Regions from separate parts of the Afifella aestuarii genome, predicted to be linked through region 1. Evidence: riboswitches for the same ligand, from Rfam matches in the RefSeq annotation. Region 1 holds a riboswitch; each other region holds the start of a gene.
What was found. A riboswitch is a leader RNA that binds a small molecule or an ion and turns the genes downstream of it on or off. The one in region 1 is predicted to bind cobalamin.
Positions count from the first base shown of each region.

Region 2: another riboswitch for cobalamin. It lies ahead of cobU (bifunctional adenosylcobinamide kinase/adenosylcobinamide-phosphate guanylyltransferase); the one in region 1 lies ahead of EO094_RS10570 (TonB-dependent receptor plug domain-containing protein).
Region 3: another riboswitch for cobalamin. It lies ahead of EO094_RS17925 (ABC transporter substrate-binding protein); the one in region 1 lies ahead of EO094_RS10570 (TonB-dependent receptor plug domain-containing protein).
Region 4: another riboswitch for cobalamin. It lies ahead of EO094_RS14635 (PocR ligand-binding domain-containing protein); the one in region 1 lies ahead of EO094_RS10570 (TonB-dependent receptor plug domain-containing protein).

Region 1 covers NZ_SAUF01000002.1:459,020-463,214, forward strand. The annotation lists gene EO094_RS10565 (ABC transporter substrate-binding protein) at 1-14, opposite strand, end outside; gene EO094_RS10570 (TonB-dependent receptor plug domain-containing protein) at 14-1,975, opposite strand; cobalamin riboswitch at 2,092-2,290, opposite strand; gene EO094_RS10575 (acyl-CoA thioesterase) at 2,742-3,536, shown strand; gene nikR (nickel-responsive transcriptional regulator NikR) at 3,871-4,195, shown strand, end outside.
Region 2 covers NZ_SAUF01000005.1:769,886-774,080, reverse strand. The annotation lists gene EO094_RS17710 (AzlC family ABC transporter permease) at 1-353, opposite strand, end outside; tRNA gene EO094_RS17705 (tRNA-Asn) at 820-895, opposite strand; gene EO094_RS18980 (hypothetical protein) at 986-1,405, shown strand; cobalamin riboswitch at 1,404-1,616, shown strand; gene cobU (bifunctional adenosylcobinamide kinase/adenosylcobinamide-phosphate guanylyltransferase) at 1,954-2,484, shown strand; gene cobW (cobalamin biosynthesis protein CobW) at 2,481-3,515, shown strand; gene cobN (cobaltochelatase subunit CobN) at 3,517-4,195, shown strand, end outside.
Region 3 covers NZ_SAUF01000005.1:812,544-816,738, forward strand. The annotation lists gene EO094_RS17920 (FecCD family ABC transporter permease) at 1-522, opposite strand, end outside; gene EO094_RS17925 (ABC transporter substrate-binding protein) at 535-1,542, opposite strand; cobalamin riboswitch at 1,673-1,905, opposite strand; gene EO094_RS17930 (class I adenylate-forming enzyme family protein) at 2,070-3,587, opposite strand; gene EO094_RS17935 (thiolase domain-containing protein) at 3,591-4,195, opposite strand, start outside.
Region 4 covers NZ_SAUF01000005.1:86,280-90,474, forward strand. The annotation lists gene EO094_RS14630 (ABC transporter ATP-binding protein) at 1-824, shown strand, start outside; cobalamin riboswitch at 1,257-1,468, shown strand; gene EO094_RS14635 (PocR ligand-binding domain-containing protein) at 1,589-2,839, shown strand; gene EO094_RS14640 (response regulator transcription factor) at 2,832-3,701, shown strand; gene eutJ (ethanolamine utilization protein EutJ) at 3,714-4,195, opposite strand, start outside.

The DNA of each region.
Region 1 (4,195 bases):
CAAGGCCCAGGCATTAGAATGTCAGCCGAACTCCGGCATAGGCGCTGACGCCTTCCCGGTCATAACCCCACTGATCATAGGCCTTTTCGTCGAGGAGGTTCTCCACGCGCCCGTAGATCTGGGTGTTGTCGGTGATGTCGTAGGAGGCGGCGACATCTACGAGCGTGTAGGGATCGAGGGTGAGCGTCTCGCGGTTCACGTAAAGGGCGTCGGTCCACACCCAGTCCTTCTGCTCGCCGTTGTAATCGACCGACACGTTGACGTTGGCGCGGCCCTGAAGGAAGGCGTAATTGACGACGAGACTGGCGACGTTCTGCGGCCGGCGGATCAATTCGTCGCCGGTCGGGTCCTCGCCGTCCGTATAGGTGTAGGAGCCTGTCACCGTCAGATTGTCGATCGGCTCCACCGTCAGGGCGACTTCCACGCCATCGATCTTGGATTCTCCCGGCTGGTTGATCGAGGACTGGCCCGAGCCGGTGATGAGGTCGGAGATCTCCTGATTGAAATAGGTGACGTCGAGCGAGGCGCGGTTCGCCCAGAAGGCCTGCGTGACGCCGACGTCGAAACCCTTCGCCTCTTCCGGCTCGAGATCCGGATTGCCGCGATAGGTGTTGGTGTAGCCGTAGAGTTCGAAGAGCGTCGGGTTCTTCACGCCGGTGCCGTAGGAGGCGTGGAGCTTGGTGCCGGTCTGGCGGAAATTGTAGGCGCCGGTCAGCCGGTAGGTGGTGGCATCCTCGAAGACGTCGTTCAGGTCGTGGCGGAGGCCCGCCGTCAGCGACAGGTCCTCAAACAGGCTCAGCTGATACTGGCCGATGAAACCCGTCGAGGTGATGGAACGATCGAAGGACGACCAGGCGCTGTCGGAGACGGCGCTGTCTTCACCCCGCTCGACCCCAAAGGTGAGCGTATGCCCGGCATTGGCGATGGCGGGCGTATCGAACATGAAGGTCGAGCGGTAATCGAACTGCAGCCGCTCGCCTTCGTAAGTGCTGGTCACCGTGGTCGGGTCGAGATCGCGATAATCGCGGTTCTGATCGGTATAGGAGATGCCGGCGAGCTGTTCCCAATGACCGTCGAGGAGCGTCACCTTCGCCTGGGCGCGGGTGAAAAGCTGGTCGCCCTTCATGTCCTGATTGGAATCGAGCGGGCCGGTATGGCCGACGGAGGGCAGAAACCCTTCCGAATCGAGATCGGTGCGCAGGCGCGTGTAGCGTGCAACGCCTGAAAGGTTCAGCCAGTCGGTGACGTCGACGCCGCCCTTGGCGAAGAGGGTGCCGTTTTCGTAGCCGTCGTCTTCCCTGTTGCCGAGGCGTTCATCGGCGACCGAGACGCCGTCGGTGCGTACGCCGGAGGCGCCGGCGAGAAAATCGTAATTGGCGCCGGCCGTGCCAATGGTGGCGTTGCCGCTCAGCGTCTTGTGCGAACCGGCTTCGAGGCGGCCCGTCAGATGCGTGCCGGGTTCGGCGCGCCGGGTAATGATGTTGACGACGCCGCCGATCGCATCGGAGCCGTAGAGCGCGCTCTGCGGCCCGCGCAGCACCTCGATGCGCTCTATGTTGTCCGCAAGAAGATGCGCGAAATCGAATTCCGAACCGCGCGCCGGGTCGTTGACGGGGATGCCGTCGACGAAGATCTTGGTCTGGTTGCCTTCAGAGCCGCGGATCCGAAGCTGCGTGAACTGGCCGCGTGGGCCGGCCGCGTTGACGATCACACCCGGCACCTGGCGCAGTGCTTCCGTCGCGTCGTGGATGTTCTGCTGTTTCAGCTCCTCGCCGGTGATGACGGTCACGGCGCTGCCGACCTCCGTGAGCGGCGTCGCCGTCAGGTTCGCCGTGACGGAGAGTTCGGGGAGTTCGATGACGTCATCGTCCTGCGCGGCGGCCGGAGAGATGCCGGCGGCGACGAAAAAGCCGGCACAAACGGCGACGAAGCGTTGCGGCGGAACGCCTTCACGCGAGGGGCGGGAGAAAAACACGGGACGACCTCAAGGGCGGCGCACGGCCGGTTGGCACATCACCGCGATCGAGGACGCTTCATGGGCGCGTGCGCATGAAGTCTACCCCATCGGCACACCCCGACCGACGTGACCGCGCGTGACCACGGTTGACGGCAGGTCTCCTGACTTGCGGGTCATGATCGCGTCGCCGCCTTCCCGGTACCCTCGGGGCCAGTGGCATTGTGACGAGCGATTCACCGCTCACAGTTGCGGGGACAGTCGCGGATTTGAGCATCGCCCGCACCGCGTTCCCTTTTGAGCCTCCAAAGAGGCACCGTCGAAAGGACGGGACCACGATCGCGACCGTCGCGTCAAGATGAATCGCAGGCGCATGGGCTTGATTGGAAGTCGCTTTCGCTTTTGGCGGCGGCGGATGAAGCTTGCCGATGGCGCCCAGCGGCGCGGCCTCCTGCGAGAATGGATGGCTCTGGGAGAGGGGCAAAAGGCCGCAGAGGCGGGGCGCACACGGGGCCTTCGCCGGGTTTCGTGGGGCTTCCCATAGGTCGGGCGGATAGATTGGGCCTCAGAGGTTGCGCCTGAGCGATCGGCAGAAAGTCCGCCTTGACGGTGTGCGCTGCGGTGCGCTTGAGGCGGGAAGGTGCTCAGGCCCTGCGCCCCTTGGGCGAGGTTTGCGCGCCTTCTGCGGCGCCGGCGAGGCAGGGCAGCTTAAGCGCTTGGGATGGGGAGGTCTCGACATGGTCATCGCAGCAGAACATTTGCGTGCTGAAACGGCGGGGAGCGCGCAATGAACGCGCCGGAGAAAAGCCCGGAGAACGTGTTGGGGCGTCCCGCCAACGGCTTTACCCGACTGATCGACTTCGTCTTTCCCGGCGACGCCAATCACCATGGCACGCTCTTCGGCGGCATCGGCCTTGCGCATATGGACAAGGTCGCCTTCCTCGTCGCCTCGCGTTACGCGCATGTCGACTTCGTCACCGCGTCCTGCGAGCGCATCGATTTTCACGTCCCAGCGCATGTCGGGGAAATCGTCGAGCTGACGGGAAAGGTCGTTCGCGTCGGCCGCCGTTCGCTCGGCGTCGAGGTCGATCTCTTCGCCGAGGCGCCGCTGTCCGGCGAACGGCGCCTGTCGACGCGGGGCATCTTCAATATGGTGGCTGCTGATACGCTGGAGCGATATGGCGGCGCGCTGCCACCCCTGTCGGACGAACCCGAGATGCCGGTGTCTGAAAGCGGCTCCTGCGAAATCGTCTTTCCCGATCAGACGAGCCATTACGGCAGCCTCTATGGCGGCCACGTCCTTGCCGCGATGGGCAAATCCGCGTTCGTCGCAGCGACCCGACATTGCCGAAAAATCGTCGTCATGGCCGCCTCGCAACGCGTCGATTTCATGGATCAGGTCGTCGCCGGCGAGATGATCGAGCTCAACCCCTCGATCGTGGCGACCGGGCGCTCCTCGATGACCGTCGAGGTGACGATGATTGCCGAGGCGCTCCTGTCGGAAAACCGCCGGCTGTGCGGCAAGGGGACGTTCGTGATGGTCGCCGTCGACGAGGCCCACCGCCCGGTTGCGATCGCCTGAGCGCTTTTTGGGATTTAATGGGGGGCCGTCGGTCGGATGAAGCGAGGCGGGCGCGAGCCTCAGTCGTTTCACGGCGCCCGATCCACGAGCGCACCCTGCCGTCAATAGGCGACCACGAGGGGGATTCTCGTTCTTCAGCCCGCGATCCGGGCGCAGATCTGGCGCTGCGGTCCTGGGCCTTTCGGGGCGCGGCGGGTCCGCATCACTTGGCGAGGCCTTTCATCCGCCCCCAATGCGATCGGTTGACGGCAAACGGTTGCGGGCTCGTTTTTCGATCGGGTCGCGGCTATTCCTGGGCCATAGTGTCGGACAGACGGCGCCAATGGCGGGCGGTATGGAACGGATCACCATCACTCTCGAAGAAGACCTCCTCAAGGAGATCGACGCTTTGAGCGAAGAGCGCGGCTATCAAAGCCGCTCCGAGGCGTTGCGCGACATGGCCCGCGAGGTTCTGGCGCGCGAGGCGACCGAATCGGGAGAGCCACTCGGCAACGACCAGCTCTGCTACGGCTCACTCACCTATGTGTACGATCACGCGATCCGCGACCTGCCGAACCGGCTTACGGACAATCATCACGCGCATCATGCGCTGTCGATCGCCACGACGCATGTGCACATCAATGCACAGAACTGCCTCGAGGTGTCGCTTCTCGCCGGCA
Region 2 (4,195 bases), on a different contig from region 1:
AAAGCGCGCCAGAATGTCGTCTCCGGCAAGCGCGCCAGGACCGAGGCGACCATGACGATGAAGCGGAGATTGACGATGATGACGGCGACAACGGCCGCGGCCCAGGCCCCGGCGGTTGCGCCCTCGCTCGTCAGGATCTGCATGGCGGCAGCCTGAGCGGGCGCGGCGACCGTGAGGCTGGTCATCAATGCGGTCTGCACGGCGTTAAGGCCAGCTTCAGCGCTGAGCTGGCCGACGCCCATGAACATCACGAGGAAAGTGAGAATCACGACGAGAGCGTCACCGACGGCGATACGGAAAACGTGTCCTGCGGACGCCTCTTCGTCGCTGGAGAGGTCTGGGGAGTCTGTCATTGCATCGGGGGAGGGCGTATCTCAATGTAGAATATCAGCCACCCCTTTATTCCAGCTTATATATTGTGTCCAGAAAAACTAATCGAAATGAAGATACTTCATCTCGGCATGATATCGTGCGCCGATACATATGATAACAATCAAGTTGCTTTCGACTCAATATCGAGGGCGGGTGAGAGGTCGTCGCGAATATTTCTGCGTTCGATCATGTTCTGCACATCCGCTGCGGCGTGGAGACGCCTGATTCTGCGCGGAGCTGGGCGCGCTGCGAATCTCTTCGTGAACCCCGCCTTCGAGGTCGAACGGCGATCGTTTTCGATTCTGTTCGTGTCGATAGAAGCGGGAGCGGCGTGTGAATGGCCAGGCGACGTTGCCCTGGCCAGACCGTTCCGGGTGCTCACAGTTTTTGGCACCCACCGTGAAGACACGGTTTCGACGGGATCGTGGGATGAGAAGAGAAGGAAGGTGGCTCCCCGGGCCGGACTCGAACCAGCGACCCAGCGGTTAACAGCCGCTTGCTCTACCAACTGAGCTACCGGGGAATTGGGGCGCGATATACCAAACTCATCGGGCATTGCAAGCATCCTTTCGCAGCCCATTTTTGACGCATGCAAAACAGGCAGGAAGCTGAAGTGGTAAAGAACGACAGGAAGCGGCGCTCGCGCCTCCATCTTTTTGGCCGGCAGATGCCTCTGCCGCACAGCCCGCTTCTGCGTGTCGGTATAGGGATTCTGCTGGTTCTCGGCGGTCTCTTCGCCTTCCTGCCGGTGCTCGGCCTGTGGATGCTGCCGCTCGGGCTGATCGTGTTGTCGATCGATATTCCCGCGGTGCGGCGTTGGCGGCGGCGGTTCACCGTGTGGATCTACACGCGCTATCCGAGCGTGGCGCGGCGATTCGACGTGGCCGCGCCCGCAGGAAATGGCCGCGGGAAGGGACCCGTTGCCGGAAAAATCGATTCGCAAACACCGTTCGTTTCGCCGGGCGAGACCCGCTTGAGCGAAACGGAGCGATCGGCGGAATCGCGCTTGCGACAGTCTTCCGATTCCGTTTAGTCTTTGAAATGGTTCCGGTTCCCGAATGGTGCACAGCACCTGGGGATCAAAAGGGAATGCGGCAGGGATGACCCAGATCGGGATCCCTCATCCGCAGCTGCCCCCGCAACTGTACGCGGCGAGCCCCCCTGCATAAGCCACCGGCAACGGGAAGGCGCAGATGGGGCGGAGACCCGCAAGCCAGGAGACCTGCCGGACCAGGGCAACTCGAACGCCGTCGGAGGGACGGCAAAGGGGATAGCATGCAAAGTTCCGGAACATTTCCGTCGGCGATTCCATCCAGGGCTCGAGCCGGGTGCGCCGCATTGATCGCCAACGATCTGCGCACCGTGCAAAGCGGTTTCGCTTCCATACGCGGGCGGTGTCTGCCGCCTGATCTTTCAGAAAACGCATCTTTGCCGCGCTGCCATTGAGGCAGTCATGTTTCCTCACGTTCAAGGCATGGCCGTGGGTCATGCGGCCTTTGTTGCGACCGGCTGGACGGTAAGCATCCGACCGCTCGCGTCGTCTGCCTTGCCCCTGGCGCGGAAACGCTCCGCGAAATCCTCATGATAACCACGGCACTCGTTTTGGGCGGCGCCCGCTCGGGAAAAAGCGCCTATGCGGAACGCCTCGTGGAGGAAAGCGGGCTCAACCCCGTCTACGTCGCGACGTGTCCTCCCGCGGACAACGATGCGGAGATGGGTGAGCGTATCGCCGCACATCAGGCCCGGCGCGGACCGGCATGGCGCACCGTCGAGGAGCCGGTCGCGCTTGCGGACGTCCTCGCCCGGGAGGCCGCGCCGGAGCGCGCCCTGCTCGTCGACTGCCTCACACTCTGGCTTTCCAACATTTTGTTCGCCGAAGAGGACATTGCCGTGCGTACGCGCGACCTCTGCGCAGCCCTTGCCGCGGCGAAAGGCCCCGTCGTCCTCGTCTCCAACGAGCTCGGCCTCGGCATAGTCCCCGACAACGCCCTGGCTCGTCGCTTCCGCGATGCGCAGGGCCGTCTCAACCAGGAAATCGCCCGCTCGGCGGAGCTGGTCGTCTTCATGGCGGCCGGACTGCCTCTGGCACTGAAAGGACAGCTTCCTTTATGACAAACCCTTCGGAACGCATTCCCGCGACGATCATCACCGGCTTCCTTGGAGCCGGAAAGACGACGATCATCCGCCACATCCTCGAAAACGCGAACGGCAGAAAAATTGCCCTCATCGTCAACGAGTTCGGCGATACGGGCTTCGATGGCGGGCTTCTATCCGATTGCGGCAGCCCCGCCTGCGGTGAGGAGGATATCGTCGAGCTCTCCAACGGCTGCATCTGCTGCACGGTGGCGGACGACTTTTTGCCGGCGATGGAGGGGCTCCTCGCACGCGGCCAGGCGCTCGATCACATCGTCATCGAGACCTCGGGGCTCGCTCTTCCGCAGCCGCTCGTCAAAGCCTTCGCCTGGCCTGCGGTCCGCGACCGGGTGACCGTTGACGGGGTGGTGACCGTCGTCGATGCCGAGGCCGTCGCGGCCGGGCGTATGGCGAGCGACGAAGCGAAGCTCGTCGCGCAACGCGAAGCCGACCAGTCGCTCGACCATGACGATCCGATCGAGGAATTGTTCGAGGATCAGCTGCGCTGTGCCGATCTCATCATCCTGTCAAAGAGCGATCTCGTTGATGAAGCGGGCATGCTGCGCGTGGAAAAGCGCGTCGGAGAGGACAAGCGCGTCGCTGCGTCGCTCATCCGTGCCACACACGGCATCGTGCCGCCGGAGGTCCTCCTGGGTGTTGGGGCCGGGGCGGAGGACGACAGCGAGACCCGGCTTTCGCACCATGAGATGGAAGGCGAGGAGCACGAGCACGACGATTTCGATTCCTTCAGCATCGCCGTGACCGCGTCGGACAAGGCCGAGGCCGAAGCACGCATCACCAAGGCGCTCGCCATGCCTGGCGTTCTGCGCATCAAGGGTCGCCTTGCGATCGACGGCAAAAAGGTGCCGCTGGTCGTCCAGGCCGTGGGTCAGAGGCTGGAGAGCTGGTTCGACCGCGGCAACGGTGAATCGTCGGGCGAGCCGAAGCTCGTGGTGATCGGCCTGTCCGATGTCGATCGGGCAGCCGTCACGGAGGCCCTCGGAGGCTGAATTGCATATCTTCAAGGGCCAGATTCGGGGGCTCGACGCGGCCTCCGAAGCGGTTGATCTCGATCAGAGCCCGGGCGACATCGTCATCCTTTCCGCAGCCGACACCGAGATTGCCGGGTTGGCAGCGGCGGCGAGCCGACTGCCGGATGATTTTCCGGCCATTCGACTCGCCAATTGGATGTCGCTCGCGCATCCCTATTCGGTCGATCTCTATGTCGAGAAAGTGCTGGCCGAGGCGAAGCTGATCGTCGTTCGGCTTCTCGGCGGCGTCGGCTATTGGCGCTACGGCGTCGAGGAGACGCTGCGGATCGCGCGCGGCTCAGGCGCCAAAGTGGCGCTGATGCCGGGCGATACCAAATGGGACGGCGACCTTGCGGCCGAGGGCACGCTCGGCGCCGACGAAACGCGGCTTCTCTGGTCCTATCTGGTCGAGGGAGGGGCGGAGAATTTCGAAAACGCGTTGCGGTTCTCGGGCCATCTTCTCGGGTATGACGAGGCGCCTTCGCCACCGAAGAACGTGCCGGCTTTCGGCGTCTACGAGGGCGGACGGAAGCTTGAGGGCGAGGGGCCGACTGCGGCAATCGTCTTCTACCGCGCCCTCGTGCAATCGGGTCAGACGGCGCCGGTGGAAGCGCTTTCTGCGGCTCTTGCCGAACGGGGGCTGCGGCCGCTTCCGGTTT
Region 3 (4,195 bases), on a different contig from region 1:
GAAAAGCTGGGCCCCGGCCACGCCGGCAAGGATCACCTGACCGGTCGATGTTCCCGCAAAGCCACCGGCGGCCCGCGCCAAAGCGATGACGAGCGCAAACGCCACGAGGGCGCCGACGAAAGCGCCGGCCGAGAGCGACACGAGACCGCCGCCGATGCCGGCGATGGTAACAGCCACAGCTCCGGTCGATGCGCCGGCAGAGATCCCCAAAATGTAAGGGTCAGCGAGCACATTGCGCAGCAGGGTCTGAAGCACCAGCCCCGACACGGCCAAGCCTGCGCCACAGCAGGCCGCGACGATTGCCCGGCTGAAGCGGTAATTCCAGACGATGCCCTGGTCGATCGGATCGACAGGATAGCTTCCCCCGAACACCTTCATGGCAAGCACCTGCCCGACCGTTTCCAACGGGATGCGTGTCTCTCCGATCGCAGCCCCGAGGATCAGAGCGGCCCCCAGAATTGCGAGTTTCGACGACAGCGATGTCAGAAAACCCGGCCAGCGGCCGGGTCGTTGAATGGCCATGTCCGGGCTCTGCTATTTCAGCTTGGGAAGTTCATCGGCGAGCATCTCGAGTGCCGAGATGTTGCGGATGGAGGGATCCATGGAATGGGCATCCATGACAAGAATCCGCCCCGCCTTGACGGCGTCCATTTCCTTGGCGACCGGATCCGTCTTGAGGAATTCGAGCTTCTTTTCGACGTCGTCGGCAGGAAAGCGGCGGCGGGTCATCTCGGCGACGACGATGATGTCGGGATTGGCCTTGGCGATCGTCTCCCAGCCAACGGTCGGCCATTCCTCGTCGCTTTGCACGACGTTGCGAACGCCGAGCTTTTCCATCATCCAGCCCGGAACGCCCTTGCGCCCGGCGACATAGGGATCGACGTCCATTTCGGCAGACGAAAACCAGAAGACCGCGGAAACGTCGTCCGCCTTCGCCTCTTTCGCTTTCTCCACGGCAACGGCTTCGCGCTCCGCAAGATCGCTGATGAGTGCCTCGCCCTCCGCCGTGACGTCGTGGATCTCCGCAAGTTCGCGGATCGCACGATAGAGGGCGTCGGTGCTGTACATCTCGAGCCTGGTGCCATCGACGCCAGCGGAATTGTCTTTCACGCAATCGGTCGGAAGGATGTAGGTCGGGATGCCGACGTCATGGAACTGCTCGCGGGTCCCGACAATTCCCTGCGGCCCGATATGCCACTCATAGGAAACCGCAACGAGGTCCGGCTTCTTGGCAACGACGCTTTCGAAACTTGGGTCGTTGTCCGCGAGCCGATCGATGCCGCTGTTGAGTTCGGCAAACTCCGGCAGCACATCGCTGAACCAGACTGAGGTCCCGACGACCTTGTCGCCAAGGCCGAGCGAGTAGAGAATCTCAGTCGCAGACTGGCCGACCGAGACATCGCGCTCAGGCGCAGCCTCGAACGTGATGGTTTGTCCACAATTGTCGATGCTCAGCGGGTAGCTGGTTTCGTTCGCATGCGCGGCGTCGATGAGCGAAAGACTGGCCAGTGCTGCAAGGCCGATCGCGGCGTTTCGGTGCATTGTGTCTGCTATCCTGGTTCCGAGAGAGAACCGCGGGGGCAGGCGGAATGGATTGCCCGAAAAGAGACTCGCGCATTGTCGTCGACGACAAGATTGTCATCTCGATCCTTCCCCCGACATCCCCGCCGGGTCTGGTTGCATGATGACGGCAGGTCTCTTGACTTGCGGGTCTCTGCTTCCCCGAGCCTTCCCAGGCGTTAGACGGTCTCCGTCGCACGCCCAGTGGCATCGTTCGGGGTCGCTCTCCGCTCACAATTGCGGGGGCAGTCACGGATTTGGCGCCTACTGGCTACACCGCACCGTATTCCCTTTTCACCCAGCGAAGTCTTCGTTTCGCTGGAAACCATCGACAGAGATAAAGGCTGGATGGTGTCGGAGTGTCAAGCCGGGTGCACGCCACATTCCGTCCCGGTTGCGCAGGCTCAAACAAGCCGGCGCGCCACGCCCGCGATCGCTCAGACACGCATCCTTCGGACTTCGGTCAGGTGGAGCCAAACGCCCCGCGTTCGCGGCCCCGCCCGATTCGCTTATGCTTGGCTGAGCAACCTGCGAAGTTCGATTTTGAGCACCTTGCCGTAATTGTTCTTCGGAAGCTCATCCAGAAAGACATAGTCCTTCGGGCGCTTGAAGCGGGCGATTTCCTCGCGGCAGAGCGCATCGAGTTCTTCGACATTCGGCGTGTTCTCCGGCGCGACGACGAAGGCGACGACGTCCTCACCCCATTCGGGGCTCGGCCGGCCGACGACAGACACTTCCTGAACGGCGGGATGCCGCAAGAGCACCTCTTCGACCTCGCGCGGATAGATGTTGGTGCCGCCGGAGATGATGACGTCTTTGGAGCGATCCATCAGCGTCAGGAAACCGTCCTCATCCATCACACCGACATCGCCAGTCCAGAGCCAGCCGTCGCGCAGAGTTTCCGCACTCGCCTTCTCGTTTTGCCAGTAGCCGGCCATGACGCTCGGACCGCGAACCAAAATCTCACCGCTCTCGCCAGGGGCGAGCGTATGACCATCGCCGTCCGCCACCCGCACATCGACGCAGGATTGCGCGGTGCCGACGGAGCCGAGGCGTTCGTTCCAGCGCGGATGGCTCCTGTCGGCCACGAGATCGCGAGAGAGGGCCGTGATCGTCATCGGGCTTTCGCCCTGACCGTAGATCTGCACGAAGCGCGGTCCGAAAAGGGAAACCGCCTCTTCGATATCGGCGACGTACATCGGCCCGCCACCATAGACGATGGTCCGGATCCCCTCGCCGTCATAGCCGGTCGTCTTCGCGTGCTGGACGAGACGGCGGACCATGGTCGGCGCGGCGAACAAGGACAGACTGCCGACCGAACCGGCTAGCGAAACGATTTCCGTCGCATCAAATCCACCTGATTTTGGAACGACATGGCGGGCACCGCGGAGAACGTACATGAAGTTGTAGAGCCCCGCCCCATGCGACATCGGCGCGGCATAGAGCGCGGCATCCTCGGTGTGCACCTCGTCGACATCGACAAAATAGGCAAAGCTCATCGCCTGCAGATTGGCGACCGAGAGCATGACGCCTTTCGGATTGCCGGTCGTGCCGGAGGTGTAGAAAAGCCAGGCGAGCGCATCCGACGACATCGCATGTGGCGCGGCAAGCGGTTCGGCGGCAAGGAGCTCCTGGTACGCCGCGCCAGGCGCCGTGACCAGACGCACGCCCTCATCGAGCCGCTGCGCCAGCACCTCGTCTCCCTCAGAAATGAAGACGAGACCCGCTCCTGAATCCTTGACGATGTAGGCCGCCTCGCGCGGATGGAGCTTGTGGTTGATCGGCACGGCGGCCGCGCCGGCCCACCATACCCCATACATGATCTCCAGATACTCGGTCGAATTGGCCATGAAGATCGCGACCCGGTCTCCCGGTGAAACGCCATGCACCTCTTTGAGCGCGCGCCCGAGCCGTGCGGCCCGTTCGGCAAACTCTCCGTAGGTCGCCACAAGTTCATCACCACGCAAAAGCGCCGGTGCTTCGGGCATGCGCCGCGCCGTGCGAAGAAGCCAGTCCGCGAGGTTCATGGGTCAGACCTCCAAAGGCTCGAGGATCGAAACGTAACTGGCAACGGCGCCTCCACCCATGTTGAAGCAGAGGCCGAGTTTCGGATCGGCGAGCTGCATGTCCGCCGCTTCCCCAGTGAGCTGACGGGCGGCCATGACGTGCATGGAAACGCCCGTCGCGCCAACGGGATGGCCCTTGGCCTTCAGGCCGCCCGAACGGTTGATCGGCAGCCTGCCGTCCTTGTGCGTGACGCCGTCCGTAACGAGGGCACCCGCCTCGCCGGGGCGCGCCAGCCCCATCGCCTCCATCGTCATCAGCTCGGCTATGGTGAAGCAGTCATGCACCTCCGCGAAGGAGATGTCGTCGACGGAGACTGCGGCGGCCGCATAAGCCTGCCGAAACGCTTCGGCCGGCCCTTCGAGCCGCGTCAGATCCTTGGCTGAAAGCGGTAGATAGTCGTTCACCTGCACGCGGGCGCGGAAGCTGACGGCCTTCTTGAACTCGCCGGCGCGGTCGGCACGGCAGACGACGATCGCCGCCGCGCCGTCGGAGACGAGCGAGCAATCCGTCTTCTTCAGCGGCTCCGCGATCATCGGGTTCTTTTCGGAAACCTCGCTGCAAAAGGCGA
Region 4 (4,195 bases), on a different contig from region 1:
TCTATCCGCATCTGACCGTTGAAGAGAATATGGGCTTCGGCCTGAAGCAGGCGAAGGTCGAGAAGTCGGAGATCAAGCGGCAGGTCACGGAAGCGGCAGAAATGCTGCGCCTGTCGGAGCTTCTCCAGCGCAAGCCGCGGCAATTGTCCGGCGGACAGCGCCAGCGTGTCGCCATCGGTCGTGCGATCGTGCGCGATCCGAAGGTCTTCCTGTTCGACGAGCCTTTGTCCAACCTCGACGCAGCTCTGCGCGCCCAGATGCGCATCGAGATCGCGCGCCTGCATCGCGACATGGACGCCACGATGATCTACGTCACGCACGATCAGACCGAGGCGATGACGCTCGCCGACCGCATCGTGGTGTTGAACGAGGGGCGCATCGAGCAGGTGGGCACGCCGCTCGAACTCTATGGCAAGCCGAAGACCCGTTTCGTGGCGAGCTTCATCGGCAGCCCGCAGATGAACTTCCTGCCGGTGCGCGTCGCCGGAGCATCGGAGGGAAGTCCTTGCCTCAAGCTCCCGAACGGGGTCGAAATGGCTTTTCCGGAAGCGCCGGCGGCGGCGATCGATCGGGACGATGTCGTGCTCGGCATCCGTCCGCATGAGATCAAGTTCAGCCGCGAGAAGACCGAAGGTATTGCGGCCGAGATCGTCGTCGTCGAGACTTTCGGCAACCACACGCTTCTCTATGCCAATATCGGCGAGGATGATCTCGTGACCGTCGAGACGGCTGGGATCAGCGATGTGACGACGGGCGAGCGCGTTTGGCTGAGCTTCGATCCCGCCCATTGCCATTTCTTCGACGGGGATGGTCAGGCTCTATAGTTCGGGCCGAGGCTTTGACGGCATCGGCCACCTCCGTGCTCGAAGGGGTGTCCGGAGGAGGCGACCCAGAGGAGGTTGCTGGAGGGGACACGGGCAGTCCGCCTCTGTTGCAAAAATCCTGTACTGAAAGGCGCTATTCGTCCCGTGGGGTGATGCCTCTGAGGCCAGACGAAGAGGGTGTCGAGACCTGGCAACATGTGGCATTATGGCCGGATCGGGGCGCGGGCGCCTGTAGAAATCGTCATACATCGAAGTATTACCCTCCAATTCCGATGTAAATATTACGAATATTGGAGCTTCGAATGGCCGTTTTATGGCAAAAAGCAACCTGCACGCGCTAAAAATAAACCGAAAATAGAATTTTCTCCTATTGCCGGTGGGTAACGAAAGCGTTAGCGGCCTTGCCGACTTGACATATGCCTCTCTTAGCGCCAGTAAAAGCCCGTTACCGGTTTCCGAGCGCGAGAGTGCAAGGATGAAAAGGGAATACGGTGAGGCCTACCAAAAAGGGGCCGAAACCGTAGCTGCCCCCGCAACTGTGAGCGGAGAGCAGGGCTGGGAGTGCCACTGGCGCGAAAGTGCTGGGAAGGTAGCCCTTGCTTGGTGCCGCGAGCCAGGAGACCTGCCGGTGATGTGCGTCGGGCTGTGTGGGCTGTCGGCGTACAACGAGGGATGTCGGGGTCTGCATCCAGCGACGAAAATCACGGCGGGCAGCGCTTGCGCTTGCTTGTCATCTTTCGGCGTTGGGCAGGTCGGTCATCTTGATGGAAGAGCATTTCCCAACTCATAAGTGGCGGATCCAGGACTTCGTCGACGTCCCGACGTTGCAGAGGATCCAGGACACGTTTGCCAAGGCCATGGATATGGCGGCGGTGACAGTTGGTCGCGACGGGGTTCCCGTCACCAAAACAAGCAATTTCCAGCCTGTGTGTCGTTTGATGCGTTCCACCCCCGAAGGGTTGCGGCGCTGTCATGCATGCGATGCCTGCGGGGGCCTCGCCGCCTACCGGTCTGGCCGGCCGGCAACCTATGTCTGCCATGCCGGGCTCGTCGACGTCGCCGCGCCGATCATCATCGAGGACGAATATCTCGGCTGCCTCTTGTGCGGCCAGGTGATGCTCGAAAGTGAACGCGAGCGCACGATCCAGAACGTGCTCGACCGAAACGGTTCAATTGGCATTGCTCCGGCTGAACTCGAGGAAGCCGTCTATGCCATGCCGGCGGCCGATCGAGATCGCCTCGATTCCGCTGTCGAGATGCTGATGCTGGCGGCGAGCCACATCATCGAGATTGGCAAGACGAACCTGATCCAGGCGCGCCTCCTCAAAGAGGTGAAAGCCAAGGCGGCCACGGAAAAGGCGCTGCAGGATGCGCAGTTGCGGGCGTTGCAGGCGCGCGTCAATCCGCATTTCCTGTTCAATTCCTTGACGCTCATTGGCTACACGGCTTTCGAGGAGAAGGCGGTGAAGACCGAGGAGGTCGCTTATATGCTGAGCGACATCCTCCGCTACAGCCTGCGCAATCTCGCCACTTCGGTACCGCTCAGCGAAGAATTCGACATGATCGAACGCTGCTTGCGCCTCCACCAGCTTCGCTTCGGCGACCACCTGAGCATCGAAGTCGATCTCGACGAAAGCCTGCGCAATTGGCCGGTCCCGTGCATGGTTCTGCAGCCGCTTGCCGAGAACGCTATCGTGCATGGGGTGGAAGCGCTCTCGCGGCCGGTGCGTGTGCGCGTTTCGGCCCGGAGGGTAGGCGATCGCGGCTTGATCGAGGTTTATGACAACGGCGCGGGGATGAGTGAGGCTCAGGTCGCCGCGCTCAACAACGATCGTTGTGTCTTGCAGCAGGCGGAGCGCAGCCGCGCGGCTCTCGGACTGCAGAGCGTTATCACCCGGCTCGACAGCGAGTACGGCAACGACTTCGATCTAAAAGTAACAAGCAGATTGAATGAGGGAACCCGAATTGAGCTTTCCTGGCCACTCGGCGACTATGCGCAGCTCGAAAATGCTTGAGCTCGCACGCACTGAGCGTTTTGCGTCCATGTTTCAAGGCGCTTTTCAGCAGGAGTCCTCGGTTCGGCCCGGCCTTTTGGTGGCCGACGACACGCCCATCATTCGCTCGACGGTCAGCCGCGTCGTGGCGGCGGAGGCGCTCGACTTCGCCAATGTCTGGGAGGCCAAGAACGGCTCCGAGGCGGTGGAGCTGGCGCGGCGCGAGCATCCTGAGCTTATTCTGATCGACATCAAGATGCCTGGCGTGGACGGGTTGGAAGCGGCGGCGATCATCAAGGCCGAGCTGCCGCGCACGCGGCTCATCTTCCTCACGGCTTATGATGAATTTGCCTATGTGCAACGCGCTCTCAAGATCGGTGCGCTCGACTATCTTCTGAAGCCGATCCGTCCGGCGAAGCTTGGCGAATTGTTGCGGAAGCTCCACGGTGAGATCTGCACGGAATTGAGTGCGTCCTCGTCCGCCTCCGATGCGGAGATCGCGCGGGACGTGACGTCGGCTGCCACGCCCTGTGCGCCGGAGAGAGATCCGGTCAAGCGTGCGATCGCCTTCATTTCCGAAAACTATGCCGATGAAAACATGTCGCTCTCGGCTGTCGCCAATGTCGCGCATCTCAGCCCGTCGCACCTTGCGCACCGTTTTCGCGAATGTGTCGGCATCAGCTACAAGCAGTTTCTCACCGAGAAGCGCATCGAGGCGGCCAAGGATCTGCTCTTGACGACCGACACGACCAACGAAGCGGTCGCCGAGCAGGTCGGCTATGCCAACGTCACCAATTTCTATCGCCTGTTCCAGCGTGAGACAGGCATGACGCCGGCGCAGTTCCGCCGAAGCGAGAAGGAGCCGGTGCCGGACGCGCAATGATCTTCGCGCCGCCTATTTCTGGGGCGGCGCGCCTGTTTTGTCTTCACGATCATGCATGGCGATGCCAATCGGCGTCACGAACATCGGGTGAGACGGCAGCTTCGTCGGGATTCCGGTCATCTCGGCCACGATGTCGGCCATGCCGGGCATCCCGCTGGTGCCGCCCACCAGATGGATGGTCTTGACGTCGTACGGGGCGATGTGGCGGGCGACGATGCTACCGACCTTCTGCATAACCGGTCTGACCAGCGGATAAAGTGAACGGGCCCTTTTTGGGTCCTTTTTGATGTCTTCCGCCTCCTCGAAAGAAACGCCGAGAGCGCCTGAAAGCACCAGCGTGAACTGGGTCCCGCCAGTCGCCTCGTCGGCCGTATAGACGACTTCGCCATCCTTGAAGATCGCAACGCCCGTCGTGCCGCCGCCGACGTCGACCACCGCCCCGTCCTTGATCTGCAGGAGGGCATTGGCCGCTGTCGGTTCATCGACGAAATGCT